Regions from separate parts of the Arthrobacter arnarulunnguaqae genome, predicted to be linked through region 1. Evidence: riboswitches for the same ligand, from Rfam matches in the RefSeq annotation. Region 1 holds a riboswitch; each other region holds the start of a gene.
The links. Region 1 has a riboswitch for thiamine pyrophosphate ahead of thiM (hydroxyethylthiazole kinase). Riboswitches for the same ligand answer to the same signal wherever they lie in the genome.
Positions count from the first base shown of each region.

Region 2: linked by a shared signal. The riboswitch ahead of ACHAAJ_RS07080 (ECF transporter S component) and the one ahead of thiM (hydroxyethylthiazole kinase) in region 1 are both predicted to bind thiamine pyrophosphate.
Region 3: linked by a shared signal. The riboswitch ahead of ACHAAJ_RS09495 (sodium:solute symporter family transporter) and the one ahead of thiM (hydroxyethylthiazole kinase) in region 1 are both predicted to bind thiamine pyrophosphate.
Region 4: linked by a shared signal. The riboswitch ahead of thiC (phosphomethylpyrimidine synthase ThiC) and the one ahead of thiM (hydroxyethylthiazole kinase) in region 1 are both predicted to bind thiamine pyrophosphate.

Region 1 is NZ_JBIMER010000021.1:25,788-30,306, reverse strand. It holds gene thiE (thiamine phosphate synthase) at 1-400, opposite strand, end outside; gene thiM (hydroxyethylthiazole kinase) at 397-1,227, opposite strand; TPP riboswitch at 1,219-1,312, opposite strand; gene ACHAAJ_RS14175 (aldehyde dehydrogenase family protein) at 1,386-2,849, shown strand; gene ACHAAJ_RS14170 (NAD(P)H-dependent oxidoreductase) at 2,974-3,528, shown strand; gene pgm (phosphoglucomutase (alpha-D-glucose-1,6-bisphosphate-dependent)) at 3,628-4,519, opposite strand, start outside.
Region 2 is NZ_JBIMER010000005.1:135,442-139,960, reverse strand. It holds gene ACHAAJ_RS07105 (Na+/H+ antiporter subunit D) at 1-27, shown strand, start outside; gene ACHAAJ_RS07100 (Na+/H+ antiporter subunit E) at 54-653, shown strand; gene ACHAAJ_RS07095 (MrpF/PhaF family protein) at 650-919, shown strand; gene mnhG (monovalent cation/H(+) antiporter subunit G) at 919-1,320, shown strand; gene ACHAAJ_RS07085 (DUF4235 domain-containing protein) at 1,328-1,597, opposite strand; TPP riboswitch at 1,668-1,797, shown strand; gene ACHAAJ_RS07080 (ECF transporter S component) at 1,848-2,465, shown strand; gene ACHAAJ_RS07075 (ATP-binding cassette domain-containing protein) at 2,481-4,519, shown strand, end outside.
Region 3 is NZ_JBIMER010000008.1:82,416-86,934, reverse strand. It holds gene ectB (diaminobutyrate--2-oxoglutarate transaminase) at 1-591, shown strand, start outside; gene ACHAAJ_RS09505 (ectoine synthase) at 664-1,068, shown strand; gene thpD (ectoine hydroxylase) at 1,205-2,104, shown strand; TPP riboswitch at 2,266-2,380, shown strand; gene ACHAAJ_RS09495 (sodium:solute symporter family transporter) at 2,373-3,836, shown strand; gene ACHAAJ_RS09490 (LuxE/PaaK family acyltransferase) at 3,833-4,519, shown strand, end outside.
Region 4 is NZ_JBIMER010000010.1:8,598-13,116, forward strand. It holds gene ACHAAJ_RS10470 (acyl-CoA synthetase) at 1-646, shown strand, start outside; gene ACHAAJ_RS10475 (GNAT family protein) at 651-1,145, shown strand; gene ACHAAJ_RS10480 (IclR family transcriptional regulator) at 1,157-1,969, opposite strand; gene ACHAAJ_RS10485 (helix-turn-helix domain-containing protein) at 2,041-2,628, shown strand; TPP riboswitch at 2,688-2,795, shown strand; gene thiC (phosphomethylpyrimidine synthase ThiC) at 2,793-4,519, shown strand, end outside.

The DNA of each region.
Region 1 (4,519 bases):
AGGAGACCGTGCCGGCGGGCATGGCCGCGAGGGCCTCCAGCTGGGGCAGCTTCCCCGAGCTGAGACCGAGAATCGCGTCCGGGCCGATCAAACGGCGCACCAGCGGCGCCGGCAGGTCCGACTGCCCGATGTGCACGCCGTCGACGCGGGCGCCGGCCTCACGGGCGGCCAGGTACACGTCCACGCGGTCGTTGACGACGAGCGCCGCGCGGCCCGCGGTGTGCTCGGAGCAGGCCACGACGTCGTCGAGGAAGGCGCGGGCCGGGACGTCCTTGCACCGGAGCTGGACGATCGTCGCCCCTCCGTCGACCGCCGCGGCGACGATCTCCGCCAGCGGGCGCCCGTTGGTGCTCCCCGCGTTGGCCACCAGGTAGAGCGAGAGGTCGAACGCGGCGCTCATCGCAGCACCGCCCGTTCCGCAAGCTGCTCCGGCGTCGTGGAGGACAGTGCGTCGAGAAATGCGACGGCGAAGCTCCCCGGACCCGTCGCCGAGGCGGCCGCGGCCTCCGCGGCCACCGAGAAGAACGCGTGCGCGGCGACGCTGCCGGCGAATGGATCGTCCGCGGCCGCGGCGAACGCGGCGACCAGGGCGCCCAGCGCGCAGCCTCCGCCCGTGACGCGCGTGAGCAGCGGGCTGCCGCCGTGCACGCGCACCGTGCGCTCGCCGTCCGTGATCAGGTCGACCGCGCCGGAGACTGCCACCACGCCGCCGGTCCGGCGGGCCAGCGCGGCAGCCGCGCCGGGCGCCGCGTCGACATCGTCCGTCGCGTCCACGCCGCGTCCCCCCGCGCCGACGCCGGCGAGGGCCATGATCTCCGAGGCATTGCCGCGCACGACGTCGGGGCGCAGCTCAACGAGCAGGCCCGCGAACCCGGTGCGCAGGGCCAGCGCGCCCACGGCCACGGGATCCAGCACCCAGGGCGTGCCGGATTCGTGCGCGGCGCGGGCGGCCTCGAGCATGGCCTCGCGCTGCTCGCGGTGCGGGGTCCCGAGGTTGACCAGGACTCCGGAGGCGAGGCGGGCGAACTCGGCGGCCTCGCCGGGAACGTCCACCATGGCCGGGGCGGCGCCGGCTGCGAGGAGGACATTGGCCGTGAAGTTCGCGACGACCGTGTTGGTCAGGCACTGGACCAGCGGCGCGGTGGCGCGCAGCCGCCCCAGGTGGTTCGCGGCCGATTCGGGCGAGACGACGGGTGGAACAAGGTGTGAAGGCGCAATGGAATCCATGGGCGACATCCCTCCGCTAGTACGAACTAGATCAGGTGTGTACGGGTGTGATCTCAGTCCCTGGCGGACACCCCGTGTCACTGCAGGCGAGCTTACCGCGTTCCGCCCGTGAACTCCCTCGTGCTCGGGCGGATGCCGAAACGGCTAGGTTGATGACCATGGGTCTTTTTTCTCGCACCAAGCCGCGTCCGCCGCGCGCGGACACCGTCGCGGACGCGTCATCGGCCGTCCCGGCCGTCCCCGTCGTCGCGGAGACCGTGACCCGGCTCCGCGACTCGGCGTCCACGCACCTGGCCCACCCCCGGAGGTTCCGTGCGGGGCAGCTGCGCGCACTGGAGCGCATGCTCGACGCCCACGAGGGCGAGTTCCTCGAGGCGTTGGCCGCGGACCTCGGCAAATCGGCCGTCGAGGCGCACCTGACCGAATTGGATCTGGTGCGCGGGGAGATCGACCATGCGCAGCTCCACCTCACCGAGTGGATGGAGGCCAAGGGCGTCCGCGTTCCGCTGGCGTTCCAGCCGGCGTCCGCCAAGGTCGAGCCGCAGCCGTTGGGCCTGGTGCTGGTCATCGGTCCGTGGAACTACCCGGTCAACCTGGTGTTCGCGCCGCTGGTGGGCGCGCTGGCCGCCGGGAACTGCGTGGTCCTCAAGCCCTCGGAGCTCGCGCCGGCGACGTCGGAGCTGATCGCGCGACTGGTTCCCCGGTACCTCGACCCCCGCGCCGTCGCCGTCGTGGAAGGCGGCGTCGAGACCAGCCAGGCGCTGCTGGCCCAGCGGTGGGACCATGTCTTCTTCACGGGAGGCGAGCGGGTGGGCCGCATCGTGGCCGAGGCGGCCGCCCGCCACCTGACGCCGACCACGCTCGAGCTGGGAGGCAAGAGCCCCGCCGTCGTCGTGGACGGCAACCCCGCGGCGATCGCGCGCCGCATCACCTTCGGCAAGTTCCCGAACGCGGGCCAGACGTGCGTGGCCCCGGACTACGTCCTGGCCGTGGGGACGGCCGCCGACGGGCTGGAAAAGCACCTCCCCAAGGCGATCGCGTCCTTCTACGGACGCAACCCCGCGAAAAGTAGGGACTACGGGCGGATCGTGAACCGCCCCGCGTTCGATCGGCTCGCCGGGTTTATCGAGGCGGCCGCGGGCGGCGCGGGCCGCATCGTGAGCGGCGGGGTTTCGGACGCGGAGTCGCTGTTCATCGAGCCGACCATTCTGGCCGACGTCGACCCGGCGTCCCCGGTCATGACCGAGGAGATCTTCGGGCCGGTCCTGCCGATCGTGCGGGTGGCCTCGTTCGACGACGCGGTGCGGTTCATCAACTCCCGTCCCTCCCCGCTGGCGGCGTACCTGTTCAGCGAGAAGCCCCGGCTGCAGTCCGCCTTCGAGGACCGGGTGCGCGCCGGGGCGATCGGGCACAACGTCTGCAACGCGCACCTGGCCATCCCCGCGCTCCCGTTCGGAGGCGTCGGGGCGTCCGGGCACGGGAGCTACCACGGGCGGGCGGGGTTCGAGACGTTCAGCCAGTTCCGGTCCGTTCTGTCGAAGACGGCCGTGGTCGATACGCTCAGGGCCGTGTACCCGCCGTACGGGCGTCTGAAGGCGGGGCTGCTGCGCCGGATCCTCTAGCGCGGCCACGGGGGTGTCGAGCGTCACGCCGGAGACGGGAACAGGCCGGTATTGCATGCGGTTGCATATTGTGGAAGATCGATCGGCCCCCGCGCCGGTTCCCCAAACCAATAGGAGCATCCCCATGGCAACCACCGTCCTGACCCTCGTCGGCTCGCTGCGCAACGGATCCACCAACCGTCAGCTGGCCGAGGCCACCGCCGCCAACGCGCCCGAGGGCGTGGAGGTCAACGTGTTCGAGGGCCTCGAGAACCTGCCGTTCTACAACGAGGACGTCGACATCGAGGGCCAGGTTCCGGCCGCCGCGGCCGAGCTGCGCGCCGCCGCCGGTGCCGCGGACGCCATGCTGCTGGTTTCCCCGGAGTACAACGGCACCATGCCGGCCGTCCTGAAGAACGCCATCGACTGGCTGTCCCGCCCGTACGGCGCCGGCGCCATGACCGGCAAGCCGGCCGCCGTCATCGGCACCGCGTTCGGCCAGTTCGGCGGCGTGTGGGCGCAGGACGAGGCCCGCAAGGCCGTCGGCATCGCCGGCGCGACCGTCCTCGAGGACGTCAAGCTGTCCATCCCGGGTTCCCTGGTCCGCTTCGCCGAGACCCACCCGAAGGACGACGCCGAGGTCGCCGGCCAGGTCGCCGCGGTGCTCGAGGGCATCCGCGCCGCCGCCGAAAAGAACTAGCGCGACCGAAAAGAACCAGCACGACGCCGGCGCCCGCCGGCGCGGAAAAGGCCGGTCCCCACGGGGCCGGCCTTTTCGTTGTGCCCGGTTCCCGGGCGACTAGGCGATCACGCCGTCGACCAGCTTCTTCGCCTCGGCCTGGACCTGCGCGAGGTGCTCGTCGCCCCGGAAGGACTCCGCGTAGATCTTGTAGACGTCCTCGGTCCCGGAGGGGCGGGCGGCGAACCAGGCGTTTTCGGTGGTCACCTTCAGCCCGCCGATGGCCGCACCGTTGCCGGGTGCCTCGGTCAGCTTGGCGGTGATCTCCTCCCCCGCGAGCGTCGTCGCGGTGACGTCCGAGGCCGACAGTTTGCCCAGCGCGGCCTTCTGCTCGCGGGTCGCGGCGGCGTCGATCCGGGCGTACGACGGCGCGCCGAACTCCGCGGTCAGTTCGCCGTACCGCTGGCTGGGGGACTTGCCGGTGACGGCCTGGATCTCGGACGCGAGCAGGGCCAGCAGGATGCCGTCCTTGTCCGTGGTCCAGGGGGTGCCGTCGAAGCGCACGAAGCTGGCCCCGGCCGACTCCTCGCCGCCGAACACGCCGGTTCCGTCCAGCAGGCCCGGCACGAACCACTTGAAGCCGACGGGCACCTCCACCAGCTCGCGTCCGAGCGATGCGGCGACCCGGTCGATCATCGACGAGCTCACCAGCGTCTTGCCGACACCGGCGCCGGAGGGCCACTGCGGTCGGTTGCGGTAGAGGTAGTCGATGGCCACGGCGAGGTAGTGGTTGGGGTTCATCAGGCCGGCGTCCGGGGTGACGATGCCGTGGCGGTCCGCATCGGCGTCGTTGCCGGTCGCGATGTCGTACAGGTCCCCGCCGTCGCGCACCTTGCCGATCAGCGAGGCCATGGCCGAGGGCGAGGAGCAGTCCATGCGGATCTTCCCGTCCCAGTCCAAGGTCATGAACGCAAAGCGGGGATCCACCTCGGGGTTGACCACGGTCAGGTCC
Region 2 (4,519 bases), on a different contig from region 1:
GCACCCGTGACGGGAGTGGCACCGTGACTCCCACGCGTCCGTCCGCACTGGGCATGCGCACCCCCGGCGCCGCATCCCGTCGCCGCAAGCGTGCGCGCTTCATGGTGGAGCTGCCGCTGCTGGTGTGGATGGTGCTCGTCTGGGGCGCGCTCTGGCGGGACTTCGCCATCGGCAACCTGGTGTTCGGGTTCCTGATCTCCCTCGGCGTCGTGTCCGCGTTCCGGCTACCGCCGGTGGAGCTCAGCGGCCGGTTCAACGTGTGGCGCGCAGCGCTCTTCGCCGCGCGGTTCGTGTGGGACATCGCCGTCGCGAGTTTCCAGGTCCTCGGCACCGCGCTGGTCAAGGGCCCCAAGGTGCGCAGCGCCGTCGTCGGGGTGGGCCTGCGCAGCCGCGAGGACCTGATGATCACCACGGTCTCCCACGTCCTCACCCTGATACCGGGATCGTTCACCGTGGAGGTGGACCGTCCCAACGCGACCCTGTATCTCCACGTCCTGGACGTGAACACCCGGGAGGAGGCGGAGGACTTCCGCCGCAAGGTGCGCGCCACCGAGGCCCGGCTGATTCGCGTGATGGGGACGCGCGAGGAACTTGCCTCGCTCGAGGCGGAGAACGGCGCCGAGGCCGGCGCGAAGCGCGGGAGGACAGCATGATCATGGACATCGCCGTATGGGCCTCGGGACTGCTGATCGCGGCCGCCGCGGCCCTGGCCCTCGTCCGCATAGCCCGCGGCCCCTCCATCCTGGAGAGGGTCATCGGCCTGGATGTGCTCCTGACCATCGTCGTCGCCGCCCTGTGCATCGACATGGCCGCGAACCACCACATCGACCACCTGCCGTTTGTCCTGGCGGCCAGCGTGATCGGCTTCATCGGCTCGGTGACGATCTCGCGCTACGTGACGGACCGGAGGAACTCCTAATGGACAATTCGCTGTGGGGGACCGCCGTGGACGTGGTGTCCGCCGTCTTCCTGGTCGTCGGCGCGCTGATGTCGTTCGCCGCCGGAATCGGCATGCTCCGCTTTCCCGACCTGCTGTCCAGGATGCACGCAGCCACGAAGCCGCAGGTGCTGGGGCTGTTGCTGATGCTCACGGCCGTGGGCCTGCAGATGGGCTCGTGGTCCGTGGCCCCCGCGCTGTTCCTGGCGTGGATGCTCCAGCTGCTGACGGCACCAGTCAGCGCACACATGGTCGGTCGATCCGGATACCGGACTAGGCACCTGAAGAAGGAAACGCTGGTGCTGGACGACCTCGACGAGGTGGTGGCCCGGGCCGCCGACGGCAACGCCGGCGGCCGCGAGACCCCGCCGGGCAGCCCCTAGACGCCTTCTAGACCTCGTCGAGGGTGCGGTTGAACCGCGCGATGGCGCGTTGCGTCCCGCGGTTGGTCGCCACCTGGATCACGGCCGCGACCACGGAGGACATCACGGCGAAGCCCAGTGCCTGGCGCAGCGTCGCCTCCGCCTGCGTCTTGGGGTTCGTCGGCTTGGGCGGCTCGTTGCCGGTGACTTTCGTCCAGACCGCGTCCACGACCTTGGCGCCGGCCAGCCCCGCGACCAGCGAAATGATGGTGCCGCCCACCTTCAGCAGAATGTTCACGTGCAGTGCTCCCGTCGTTCGGCGTGATTACCTGCCCAGCATAACGCGGGGCTAGACTGGGGACACTGAACAACTACGACAGGGGAGCGTCACGATCGGTGCCCAACGGCCCGGTCAACTGATGCTGAGAGTGCGCTTCGACGCAGACCCTCGAACCTGCTCCGGCTAGTACCGGCGAAGGGAGTCGAGATCTCAGGGTGAGCGCGCCGTCGACTCTTCCTCCCCTCCTTGCCCTCAAGGAGGAAAAACCATGACCACCCTGCAGAACCCCCGCAACGCGCGCGCCTCGTGGCGCGTCGTCGACATCGTCGTCGCGGCCGTGATCGCCGTCGCCTCCGGCGTCATCTTCTTCGGCTGGAACACCATCCACCACGCGCTGGACTTCCTCTTCGTCGCCTTCCCGCCGTCCTCGGCGCTCGTGGCCGGATTCTGGCTCTTCCCGGCCGTGCTGGGCGCGCTGATCATCCGCAAGCCGGGCGCGGCCCTGTTCTGCGAGACCGTCGCCGCCGTCGTGTCCGCGTTCCTCGGCTCCGAATACGGCTGGACCGTGCTGGTGTCCGGGCTTGTCCAGGGCCTCGGCGCCGAACTCGTGTTCGCCGCGTTCCTCTACCGGCGCTGGGGCCTGGTGACCGCGCTCCTCGCCGGCGCCGCGGCGGGCCTCTTCGGCGGAATCAACGACGCGTTCGTCTTCAACTGGTTCCCCGAATACACCGCCGCCATGAAGCTCGTCTACGTGGGCTGCATGACCGTCTCCGGCATCGTCATCGCCGGGCTGTTGTCCTGGCTGGCCACCCGGGCACTCGCCCGCACCGGTGCGCTGTCCGCCCTCGCCTCCCGCAAGGCCGGACAGGAACCGGCCCGGGGCTAGCCGGTAGGTCCCCTCATGGCCACCCACATGCACGACGCCGGTGCCGCCGGCCACGGAGCGGAGCGGCGTGGCGAACACGGCGCCGCGCCGGGCACGCGGCCCGTCGCCGGGCACGCGCCCGCCTCGGTGAGCGCCCGAGGGTGGGGCTGGCGGCATGCCGACCGCACCCGAGACGCCCTGCGTGGCCTCGACCTGGACATCCGGCCGGGGGAGCGGATCCTGCTCGCCGGGCCGTCGGGCGCGGGCAAATCCACCCTGCTCCACGCCCTCGCCGGCGTGCTCCACGCGGACGAGGACACGGCATCCGCCGGGGAACTGCTGGTCGACGGTCGCCCGGCCCACGCGTCGACGGGCCGCGCAGGACTGATGCAGCAGGACCCGGAGACGCAGGTCGTCCAGGCGCGCGTCGGCGACGACGTGGCGTTCGGGGCCGAAAACCTCGCCGTGCCGCGCGATGAGATCTGGCCCCGGGTCGCCGAGGCGCTGGACGCCGTCGGGCTGCGGGTCGGGCTCGACCATCCGTCGTCCTCCCTCTCCGGCGGCCAGAAGCAGCGGCTGACGCTCGCCGGGATCCTGGCTATGCGGCCCGGTCTGGTGCTGCTCGACGAGCCCACGGCCAACCTGGATCCCGCGGGCGTCCGCGAGGTCCGCGACGCCGTGGTGGCGGCACTGGAACTCACCGGGGCGACGGCCGTCATCGTCGAGCACCGCCTGGATGCCTGGGCACCGCACGTGGACCGCGTGGTGGTCCTCGAGCCCGGGGGAGGCGTGGCGCACCAGGGCACTCCCGCCGAACTGTTCGCCCCCGGCCCCGTGCGCGAGGATCTCATCCGCGCCGGCGTGTGGGTTCCCGGCCACGTGCCGATCCTCCCGGTGCTCCCGGCGATGGCGGACGACGCCGGCGCGCGCCCGGCCGGGGAGATGCTGCTGCGCACCGAGCTGCTGTCCGTGGCCCGGACCGCGGGCGCCCCCGTGGCACTGGCCGGAGTGGACCTGCGACTGGGCGCCGCGGAGGCCCTTTGCATCACCGGAGCGAACGGCTCCGGCAAGTCCACACTCGCCCTGACGCTCGCGGGACTCCTTCCCGAACGCTCGGGACGCGTCGTCGCGACGCCGGCGCTCACCTCGCCCGGCGACCCGCCGGAGGGTTCGGCGAGGGCCAACTCCACCGTCCTCGCCGAGCGTCCCCACCGGTGGAAGGCAGCCGACTTGGTCAGCCGCATCGGCACCGTCTTCCAGGAGCCGGAACACCAGTTCGTGGCGGCCACGGTGCGCGAGGAGCTGGCGTTCGGTCCGCGGCAGGCGCGGGTGTCGGGGAGCCGGATTCCGCTGTTCGGCGACGATCAGATCGCCGAACGGGTCGATGGCTTGTTGGACCGCCTCGGGCTGCGGCACCTGGCCGACGCGAACCCCTTCACCCTGTCCGGCGGCGAAAAACGCCGGCTCTCGGTCGCCACCGTGCTCGCCGCGGGGCCGTCGGTGTTGATCGTGGACGAACCCACGTTCGGCCAGGACATGAACACGTGGACCGAACTCGCGCTGTTGCTGCGCGAGCATCTGGAGGCGGGAGCCTCGGTCGTCGCCGTGACCCACGACGAACACTTCGCCGCGGCACTCGGCGCACGCACGCTGGCCGTGGAGACCCTCGCCGCCGGTCCGCCCGCGGCGGAGGGGGGCGCCGACGTCGGACGGCCCGGCCTGCTGGAGCCCACTGCGTCCGGCCGGACCAGTCTCCTCGGCCGCTCCAATCCGCTGGCGAAGCTCGGCGCCGTCGCGCTGGCGACCATCCCGCTGGTGGCGACCCTGGATTTCGTGAGCGCCGGACTCGTGGTGTTGGTGACGCTGTGCCTGCTGCCGCTCGCCGGCATCACCATAGCGCGCTTCCTCGCCCGGGCCTGGCCGCTGCTGGTCGCCGGGCTGTTCGGCGCATGGGGCACCGCGCTGGTGGGCAACGACTCGGGCGCCGTGCTGTTGGACCTCGCAGTGTTCACGGTCACGGAGGGGTCGCTCGTCGCGGGTCTCGCGACGGGGCTGCGCGCGTTCGCCGTCGCGGT
Region 3 (4,519 bases), on a different contig from region 1:
AAGAAGCACGAGATCCTGCTGATCGTCGACGACGTGCAGGCCGGCTGCGGCCGCACGGGCACGTTCTTCAGCTTCGAGGAAGCCGGCATCGAGCCGGACATCGTGTGCCTCTCCAAGTCCATCTCCGGCTTCGGCCTGCCGATGGCGCTCACCCTGTTCCGCCGCGAACTGGACGTCTGGGGCCCGGGCGAGCACAACGGCACCTTCCGCGGCCACAACCCCGCGTTCATCACCGCCACCGCGGCGCTGGAGAACTACTGGGCCAACGACGACTTCCAGAACCAGGTCGCCGGCACCATCGCCACGCTGCACCGCGGACTGGACGCGTTGGCCGCCTCGGTCGAAGGCGCATCCGTCCGCGGACGCGGCCTGCTCGCCGGAGTGCGCTTCCCGGACAAGTCCACCGCCGGCCTCGTGGCAGCCGAGTCGTTCCGCCGCGGTCTCCTGGTGGAGACCTCGGGACCGGACGACGAGGTCCTCAAGCTCATGCCGGCGCTGACCATCAGCGACGCCGACCTGAACCGCGGCCTGCAGATCCTGACAGACGCCACGCGCGTCGCCGTGGGCGCCCCCGCGCTCGCCACGGTCTAGCACGACGCCGGAACCCGCCTGCCCGGGCCGCCGCGCGCGGCGGCCCGGGAACCCCAGAACCAAAGGAGCACCATGCTTGTTACCCAGTTGAACGACCTCAACGACACCGACCGCGACATCAAGTCCGACACCTGGCGCAGCCGCCGCATGGTGCTGTCCGGGGAGGGCGTCGGTTTCTCGTTCCACGACACCGTGATCTACGCCGGCACGACGTCGACGTTCCACTACGCCAACCACATCGAGGCCGTGTACTGCGTCCAGGGCGAGGGAACGCTGACGGATGAGACCACCGGCGAGGTCCACGACCTGCGCGACGGCACCATGTACCTGCTGAACGGCAACGAGAAGCACACGGTGCGCGCCACCAGCGAGTTGCGCATGGCCTGCGTCTTCAACCCGCCGGTCACGGGCCGCGAAGTGCACGACGAGAACGGCGTCTACCCGCTGATCGTCGAGGAGCCCGCGCCGGTCTCATAACCCGCGCCGGGGCAGCGCCCCCAAGGATTTGCCCATCCGCAAGGCTGGGCAGCAACGATGTGCCGGCCCGAAAGGTCCGGCACATTGGTGTCTGCGCGGTACGGCGCAGACCGGCAACAACCGAGGAGGAACGGACATGACGGAGACACTGAGTCGCCTACACGACCAGTATCCAACACGAACAGGCAGCGACTACAAGGTGCTGGACCGGACCGGTCCCGTGGTCTGGGGATCCGCCACCGACGGTCCCATGGACGCGGGGACCCTCGAGGGTTTCGAGTCCAAGGGCTACCTGGCCATCGACCAGCTCATCACCGCCGACGAGCTGGAGACGCTCCGGGGCGAACTGAGCCGGCTGTCCGAGGACCCGACCGTCCGCGCCGACGACCGCACCATCGTCGAGGCGAAGTCGCAGGAGGTGCGCTCGATCTTCGACGTGCACCGCACCAGCGCGGTCATGCGGAAGATCGCCAACGACCCGCGGGTGGTGGAACGCGCCCGGCAGATCCTGGGCTCGGACGTCTACATCCACCAGTCCCGGGTGAACTTCAAGCCCGGCTTCGAGGGCAAGGAGTTCTCCTGGCACTCGGACTTCGAGACCTGGCACGCCGAGGACGGGATGCCCACCCCGCGCGCGGTGAGCGTCTCGATTTCGTTGACGGACAACTACTCCTACAACGGGCCGCTGATGATCATGCCCGGTTCGCACAAGAAGTACATCTCGTGCGGGGGAGAGACCCCGGAGGACAACTACAAGGCGTCGCTGGTCATGCAGGGCGCCGGCACCCCGGACAAGGAGACGCTGACCCGGTTCGCCGACGAATACGGGATCGACGTCCTCGAGGGCAAGGCCGGCGGGGCGATCATGTTCGACTCGAACTGCATGCATGCCTCCAACGGCAACGTGACGCCGTACCCACGCTCCAACGTGTTCATCGTGTTCAACAGCGTCGAGAACACCCTGGTGGAGCCGTTCGGCGCGGCCGAGCCGCGCCCGGACTACATCGGAGTCCGGGACTTCACGCCCGCGGGCTAGACAGTGCGACGGCGGTGCGCCCGCTGGCCGTTTTCGGGGTTCGATGTCCCCGGGAACGGCCAGCGGCGCGTAGGCCAGTAACATGCCCGCGAACCGATCCCAAGCCTCGAACGCTTGACGAATTCCGGTTTGGAGGCGGGCAGCGGCGCGACTACAGTCGAGTCGTGTAGAGCGGGAGCTCGGGTACGAACCGGGCTGAGAGGGCGAATGACGACGTCGCCGACCGCATGAACCTGTCCGGGTAATGCCGGCGAAGGGATGAGCATTCATGCTTGGTGTTTCCACGACCATCGCAATTTTGGCGGGCGTTCTCGGTGTTTTCGCGTGGGTTGGGCTGGCCGTGGGCCGGGACCGCGACCTCGAACAGTTCACGGTGGCACGCGGCAGCCAGGGCGGACTTGGACTGGGGCTGTCGTTTTTTGCCTCGGGCGTCGGGGCCTGGATACTCTTCGCGGCGCCCGAGGTCGGCGCTTCAGTGGGGCTGGCCGGCGTCCTGGGGTACGCCGTGGCGATCACGGTTCCCCTGTTCGGCCTCGTCTTCGTGGGACGGCGGTTGCGGGCGCTGGTTCCCGAGGGGCACAGCCTGATCGAATTCGTCCGGATCCGCTACGGCCGCACCATGCACGTTTACGTGCTCGGCATCTCCGTCTTGTACATGCTGGTGGCGTTGGCAGCTGAACTGACCGCCGTTGGCGCCGTGCTCGGACGCCTGTCCAGCATGGATCCGCGGGTCGGCATTGCCGCGGTCGCGCTCATCACCGTTCTCTATACGGCCTATGGGGGCCTCCGCGCCTCCATCCGGACCGACCGGTGGCAATCCTGGCTGTTGTTTCCCCTGCTGATAGTCGTCGGCGCACTGCTCTTCGGCGGACTGTCGCGGGAAGCCGCGCCGATGGATCCGGCGTTGTTCGCCGTGGACCTGACGGGCGTCGAGGCGGCACTGACGCTCGTCGTGGCGGTGACGGCAACCACCCTCTTCCACAACGGCTACTGGCAGCGGGTGTGGGCGGCCCGGGACGGGCGTGCGCTGGGCCGCGGAGCGGTCCTCGGGGCCGTGACGCGCTTTCCCGTCGTTTTCGCCGCGGGCATGGTCGGTCTGCTCGCGGCGGCCTATGGCGTCTCCCTCGGCGAACCGCCCGCACCCTTCTTCGCCCTGCTGGATTTCCAGCCCCAATGGGTTCTCGCGCTGGTCCTCATGCTCACCCTCGCGCTGGTGGCATCCACCGTGGACACGCTGCAGAACGGACTCGCCGCGGTTGCCGTCACGCACACCCCTTCCATGGGGCTCACCGGTGGACGCATCGCAACGGCAGTGTTCACGGTCATCCCGGTACTCGTCGCGTTCCAGGGCTTCTCGGTGCTGCGTCTTTTCCTCATAGCAGACCTGTTCTGCGCGGCCACCATCGTGCCCGCGTTGCTGGGGCTGTGGCGCCGTTCGACGCCGGGCGGCGCGGTCAGCGGTTCGGTGGCCGGCCTCGTGGCCGCCCTCGGGTACGGTTTCGCGGTCGGCGGTAGCCTTCCCGAGGCCATTGCCGTTGCGACCTTCGCGGAGGGACTCGCGCTTCCCCCGTTCCTCGCCGCGCTGTTCGCCTCCGCACTGGTCACCGTCGTGGTTTCCCTGGCGTCCGGACGGAGCCGGGACATGGAGGGCATTGGTGCGTTGGCCACGCCATTGACGTCGCCGCAACGGCCGGGGCCATCCGCCGCCGATGCGCCGGAGACGGTCCGATGACCGCCGACGCGGAGCCGGCCGCGGCCGAGGAACGCGACAGCCTGGATCTGCGGATCCAGGCATTCGTCGAACGCGGTGCCGCACCGTCGGAAACCGGCGGCGGGGGCGGCGCCGGCGGGAGCGACGCGGAGGCAGAATTCGGGGGACTCGCGCTCGAGTTGTTCGAGCACCAATACCGCCACAACAAGGCCTACCGGCGCTTTTGCCGCTCGCGCCGCGCGGAACCGGGGAGGATCACCAGCTGGGAACAGATCCCCGCTGTGCCGTTGGCCGCGTTCAAGCAGCTCACTCTCGCGTGCGAGCCACCGGAGGACGCGGCGGCGGTCTTCATGACCAGCGGCAGCACCGACCCCACCCAGCGGGGGCGCAACCACCATCCGCACCTCCACTTGTACGACGCGTCGCTGCGCGCGGGATTTGAGCATTACTTCCTGCCGGACCGGAAACGCATCCGCCTGCTGGTGCTCAACGCCCGCCCCGGGGAGCAGCCGCATTCCTCGCTCGCGTACTTCTTCGGCCGCCTGGTTGATTTCTTCGGGGCAACGGGCAGCACCCACTTCATGGAGAACGACCGCCTCGACGTGCGGCGCGTGGCGGCGGTCCTGCGGGAGGCCGAGGAAGCGGGGGAGCCCGTCGCGCTGCTGGGCGCCTCCTTCGCCTACGTGCATTTGCTGGACGCCTTC
Region 4 (4,519 bases), on a different contig from region 1:
GCACAAGGGCGTAGCCGTGCAGCAGGCGTGGGGCCTGACCGAGACGTCCCCGTTCGCCACGTACCTGCCCTCGGAACTGACGTACGCGAAGGGCGGATCCTGCGGGATCCCCATGCCGTACAGCCAGGTCAAGATCGTGGATCCGGCGACCGGTGCGGACGTCCTCGCGCCAGGCGAGACCGGGGAGATGTGGACGAAGGGGCCCAACGTCACTCCCGGTTACTGGAACGACGACGCCGCGACAGCCGCCGCGTTCCACGACGGCTGGTTCCGCACCGGGGACATCGGCTACCGGGACGCGGACGGCTACTTCTACATCGTGGACCGGCTGAAGGACATGATCATCACGGGCGGCGAGAACGTCTATCCGGCGGAGGTCGAGCGCGCGCTGATGGAGTACCCGGGCGTCCTGGACGTCGCCGTCGTGGGCGTCGACGACGAGAAGTGGGGCGAGTCGGTGGTGGCGGTCATGAGTTGCGCCGACGGGTCCGTGCCGGACATCGAGTCCGTCCGCGAGTTCACCGCGACTTACCTCGCGCGCTATAAGCTGCCCAAGAAGCTGGTGCTGACCGCCGCGGTTCCGCGCAACGGGGCGGGAAAACTGGACAAGCCGGCCATCCGCCGCCTGGTCAGCGAGGAGGAGTAGCCGCATGATGGACCACGACGAGCACGCCGACAACGACCACGCCAACGACGAGGTCGACCAGTTGCGCTGGCCCGATGCGCTTCCGCCGTCGTGGGCGGCCGCCCCGGTTTCCGCGGAGCCGGGTTTCGAGTCCACGTTCGCGGTCACCGAGGACGGGGCCCCGCGGGGGAGCGTCTCGGTGGTCCGTGTGGCCAAGAGCGAGTTGGACGCCGCCTACCCGGCCTCCGTGCGGGACCGGCTGCTCGTGCCGTCGCCCGACGCCCCCGCGGAGGCGCTCCAGCTGGTGTCCGAACGCGTCATGGAGGCCGAACCGGCCTGCCGGCGCCTGGTGGTCTCCACCCCGGAGGGGGACGTCGCGCAGATCGCGCGTGCAGAGAGGGCCGGCTACCGCTACGTCGTCGACGTCGACCTGCCGGACCGGGCGGTCTCCCTGATGGCCGCCGAACCGGACTGGGTGCTCGAGGAGTCGCGCCGGATCGACGACGTCCCCACGCGCTAGGCGGTCCGGCGCTAGGCGCTCTTGGCCGCCTGCCGCTTGGCCTGGTGCTGCTGCCCGCTGATCGCCGCCACGGCGCGCGAGGCGGCGTAGCAGACCTTCCGCAGGACGGTGGCCTGCGAGTCCGGGACGAACTTGCCGACCGGCCCGGACACGGACATCGAGGCCACCGGCTTGCCGTTGGGCCCGAAAATCGGGGCGGCGATGCAGTTCAGACCGGTGAGGATCTCCTCGCGGTCGAACGCGAGGTTGGTGTTGCGGACCTCCAGGAGCTCGCGGCGGAAGGCGTCCGGGTCCGTGATGGTGGCCGGCGTCCAGGCCAGCATTTCGGAGCGCATGGCCTCGTCCGCGGCGTCGGGATCGTAGGCCAGGAGCACCTTGCCGACGGCGGTGCAGTAGGCCGGGGCACGCCCGCCGATGCGCGAGGGGCTGCGCACCTGCAGGTGTCCGTAGAGCTTATTGAGGTAGACGACGTCGGTGCCCTGCAGGACGGCGAGGTGGACCGTCTGCTTGGTCAGTTCGTAGAGGTCCGCGAGGAACGGCGTGAGCGCGTCCCGCATGCGGCCCTGCAGCGCGTCCTCCTGCGTCGAGCCCAGGTCCTGGATCATCTTTCCCAGTCGGTATGCGTTGCCGGCGCGCTCCACGGCACCGTTGTTCTGCAGGGTGGCCAGCAGCCGGAAGGCGGTGGACTTGGACAGCGAGGCTCGGCGGGCGAGTTCGCTGACGCCGACGCCGACGAACGCGTCGTTGCCGAAGGCGTTGAGCAGCGACATGGCCTTGTCGACGGCCGTCCGGTCGTCGCGGGGCGCGGGGGTGCTACGGGTCATGCTTTAGTTTCCCGCGCCATCGTGCGGCTGTCAAACATGACAGTTCGTCACTTATAGGTGACACTTGGGGTGTGCAGGCCAACGACCTCGTCTCCCGGAACATCCGCCGTTTCCGCGTGGAGCGCGACCTCTCGCTCGGCGAGCTTGCGGCGCTGGCGGGCATCTCCAAGCAGACCCTGTCCAAGGTGGAGGGCGGCGTCGGGAACCCCACGGTGGGGACCCTGGAGAGCATCGGGCACGGGCTCGGCGTCAGCGTCGTGCGGCTGCTGACCGAATGGGGGACTCCCGTCCACGAGTCGTTGGCGGCGGACGCATCCTGGCGTGCCGCTGGCGTCGCGCACGTCAGGGACCTGGACCGGATCTATGGGTCCGGATACGTCCGGACGCATGTCCTGCGCGTGCATCCGTCGACGAAGACGCGCGTGGTCGAGGTGCACGGATTCGGGTCCCTGCACCAGTTGTATGTGGTGTCCGGGACGCTGGAGGCCGGTCCGGTGGGGGACCTCCGCCGCCTGGGCGAGGGCGATTTCCTGCGTTTCCCGGGCGACGCGGAACACGCCTACCGCGCGGTCGGGGGCCCCGCCGTCGCGCATCTGACGACGACGGCGCCCCAGGTGCCGCAGTTCCCGCACGGGGACGGCACCGGGGATCCGGCCTGAGCTCTCGCTCCGGAATGGGGCGCCCGTTGGCCCGGGCGCCCCAAGTGGGCTAGGCTCGCCATCGTCCACACGGGTGCCCTCGCAAGGGCTGAGATCAGGCTGACGCTGCCTGCGACCGTCGAACCTGTCCGGGTCATGCCGGCGTAGGAAGTGAGGGCTCATCCGTGAGCGTTTCAGCAGAAAACCAGTCCATCCACCGTGCCTCCGAACAGCACCCGGCCCACTCGCCGGCGTTCCTGGAGGACGCCGACTCCGGCATCCGCGTGCCGGTGACGGCGATCAGCCTGGACGATTCCCCGGACGGAAACCCCAATCCGCCGCTGAACGTCTACCGCACCGCGGGGCCGGGCAGCGACCCGCTGGAGGGGCTGCCGCCGTTCCGCGCCGCGTGGATCGAGGGCCGCGGGGACACCGAGGAGTACGGCGGCCGCGAGCGCAACCTGCACGACGACGGGAAGTCGGCCGTGCGCCGCGGCGCGGCATCATCCGAATGGAAGGGCGCGCGTCCGGTCCCGCGGCGTTCGCTAGCTGGGCGCGTGGTGACGCAGATGCACTACGCGCGCGCCGGCGTCGTCACCGAGGAGATGCGCTACGTGGCGCTCCGCGAGGGATGCGACGTGGAACTGGTGCGCAGCGAGGTCGCCGCCGGACGGGCCATCATCCCCAACAACATCAACCACCCCGAGTCGGAGCCGATGGTCATCGGCAAGGCGTTCCTGGTGAAGATCAACGCGAACATCGGCAACTCCGCCGTGACCAGCTCGATCGCCGAGGAGGTGGACAAGCTGCAGTGGGCCGCCCACTGGGGCGCCGACACCGTGATGGACCTGTCCACCGGCGACGACATCCACACCACGCGCGAGTGGATCATCCGCAACTCGCCCGTCCCGATCGGCACCGTGCCCATCTACCAGGCGCTGGAGAAGGTCGGCGGCGACGCGGCGAAGCTGGACTGGGAGGTCTTCCGCGACACCGTGATCGAGCAGTGCGAGCAGGGCGTGGATTACATGACCATCCACGCGGGCGTGCTGCTGCGCTACGTGCCGCTGAGCGCCGAGCGCGTCACGGGGATCGTGTCCCGCGGCGGGTCCATCATGGCGGGCTGGTGCCTGGCGCACCACCGCGAGAACTTCCTCTACGAGCGCTTCGACGAGCTCTGCGAAATCTTCGCCCGGTACGACGTCGCGTTCTCCCTGGGCGACGGGCTGCGGCCCGGCTCGATCGCCGACGCGAACGACGCCGCTCAGTTCGCGGAGCTCGACACGCTGGCCGAGCTGACGAAACGGGCGTGGGAGTTCGACGTCCAGGTCATGGTGGAGGGGCCCGGGCACATCCCGTTCCACCTGGTGCGGGAGAACGTGGAGCGCCAGCAGGAGCTGTGCGACGGCGCGCCGTTCTACACGCTGGGCCCGTTGGTGACGGACATCGCGCCGGGCTACGACCACATCACCAGCGCCATCGGGGCCACGGAGATCGCCCGTTACGGCACGGCGATGCTCTGCTACGTCACCCCGAAGGAGCACCTCGGGCTGCCGAACAAGGACGACGTGAAGACCGGGGTGATCACGTACAAGATCGCCGCGCACGCCGCCGACCTGGCCAAGGGCCATCCGGGTGCGCACGAGCGTGACGACGCCCTGTCCAAGGCGCGCTTCGAGTTCCGCTGGAAGGACCAGTTCGCGTTGTCGCTGGATCCGGCCACGGCGGAGGCGTTCCACGACGAGACGCTGCCGGCCGAGCCGGCCAAGACGGCGCACTTCTGCTCGATGTGCGGGCCGAAGTTCTGTTCCATGCGGATCTCGCAGGACATCCGCAAGCAGTTCGGCTCGGCCGCGGACCAGCAGGTGCTGGCCGAGGACATCGAGCGGCGGATCTCCGAGGGCATGGAGGA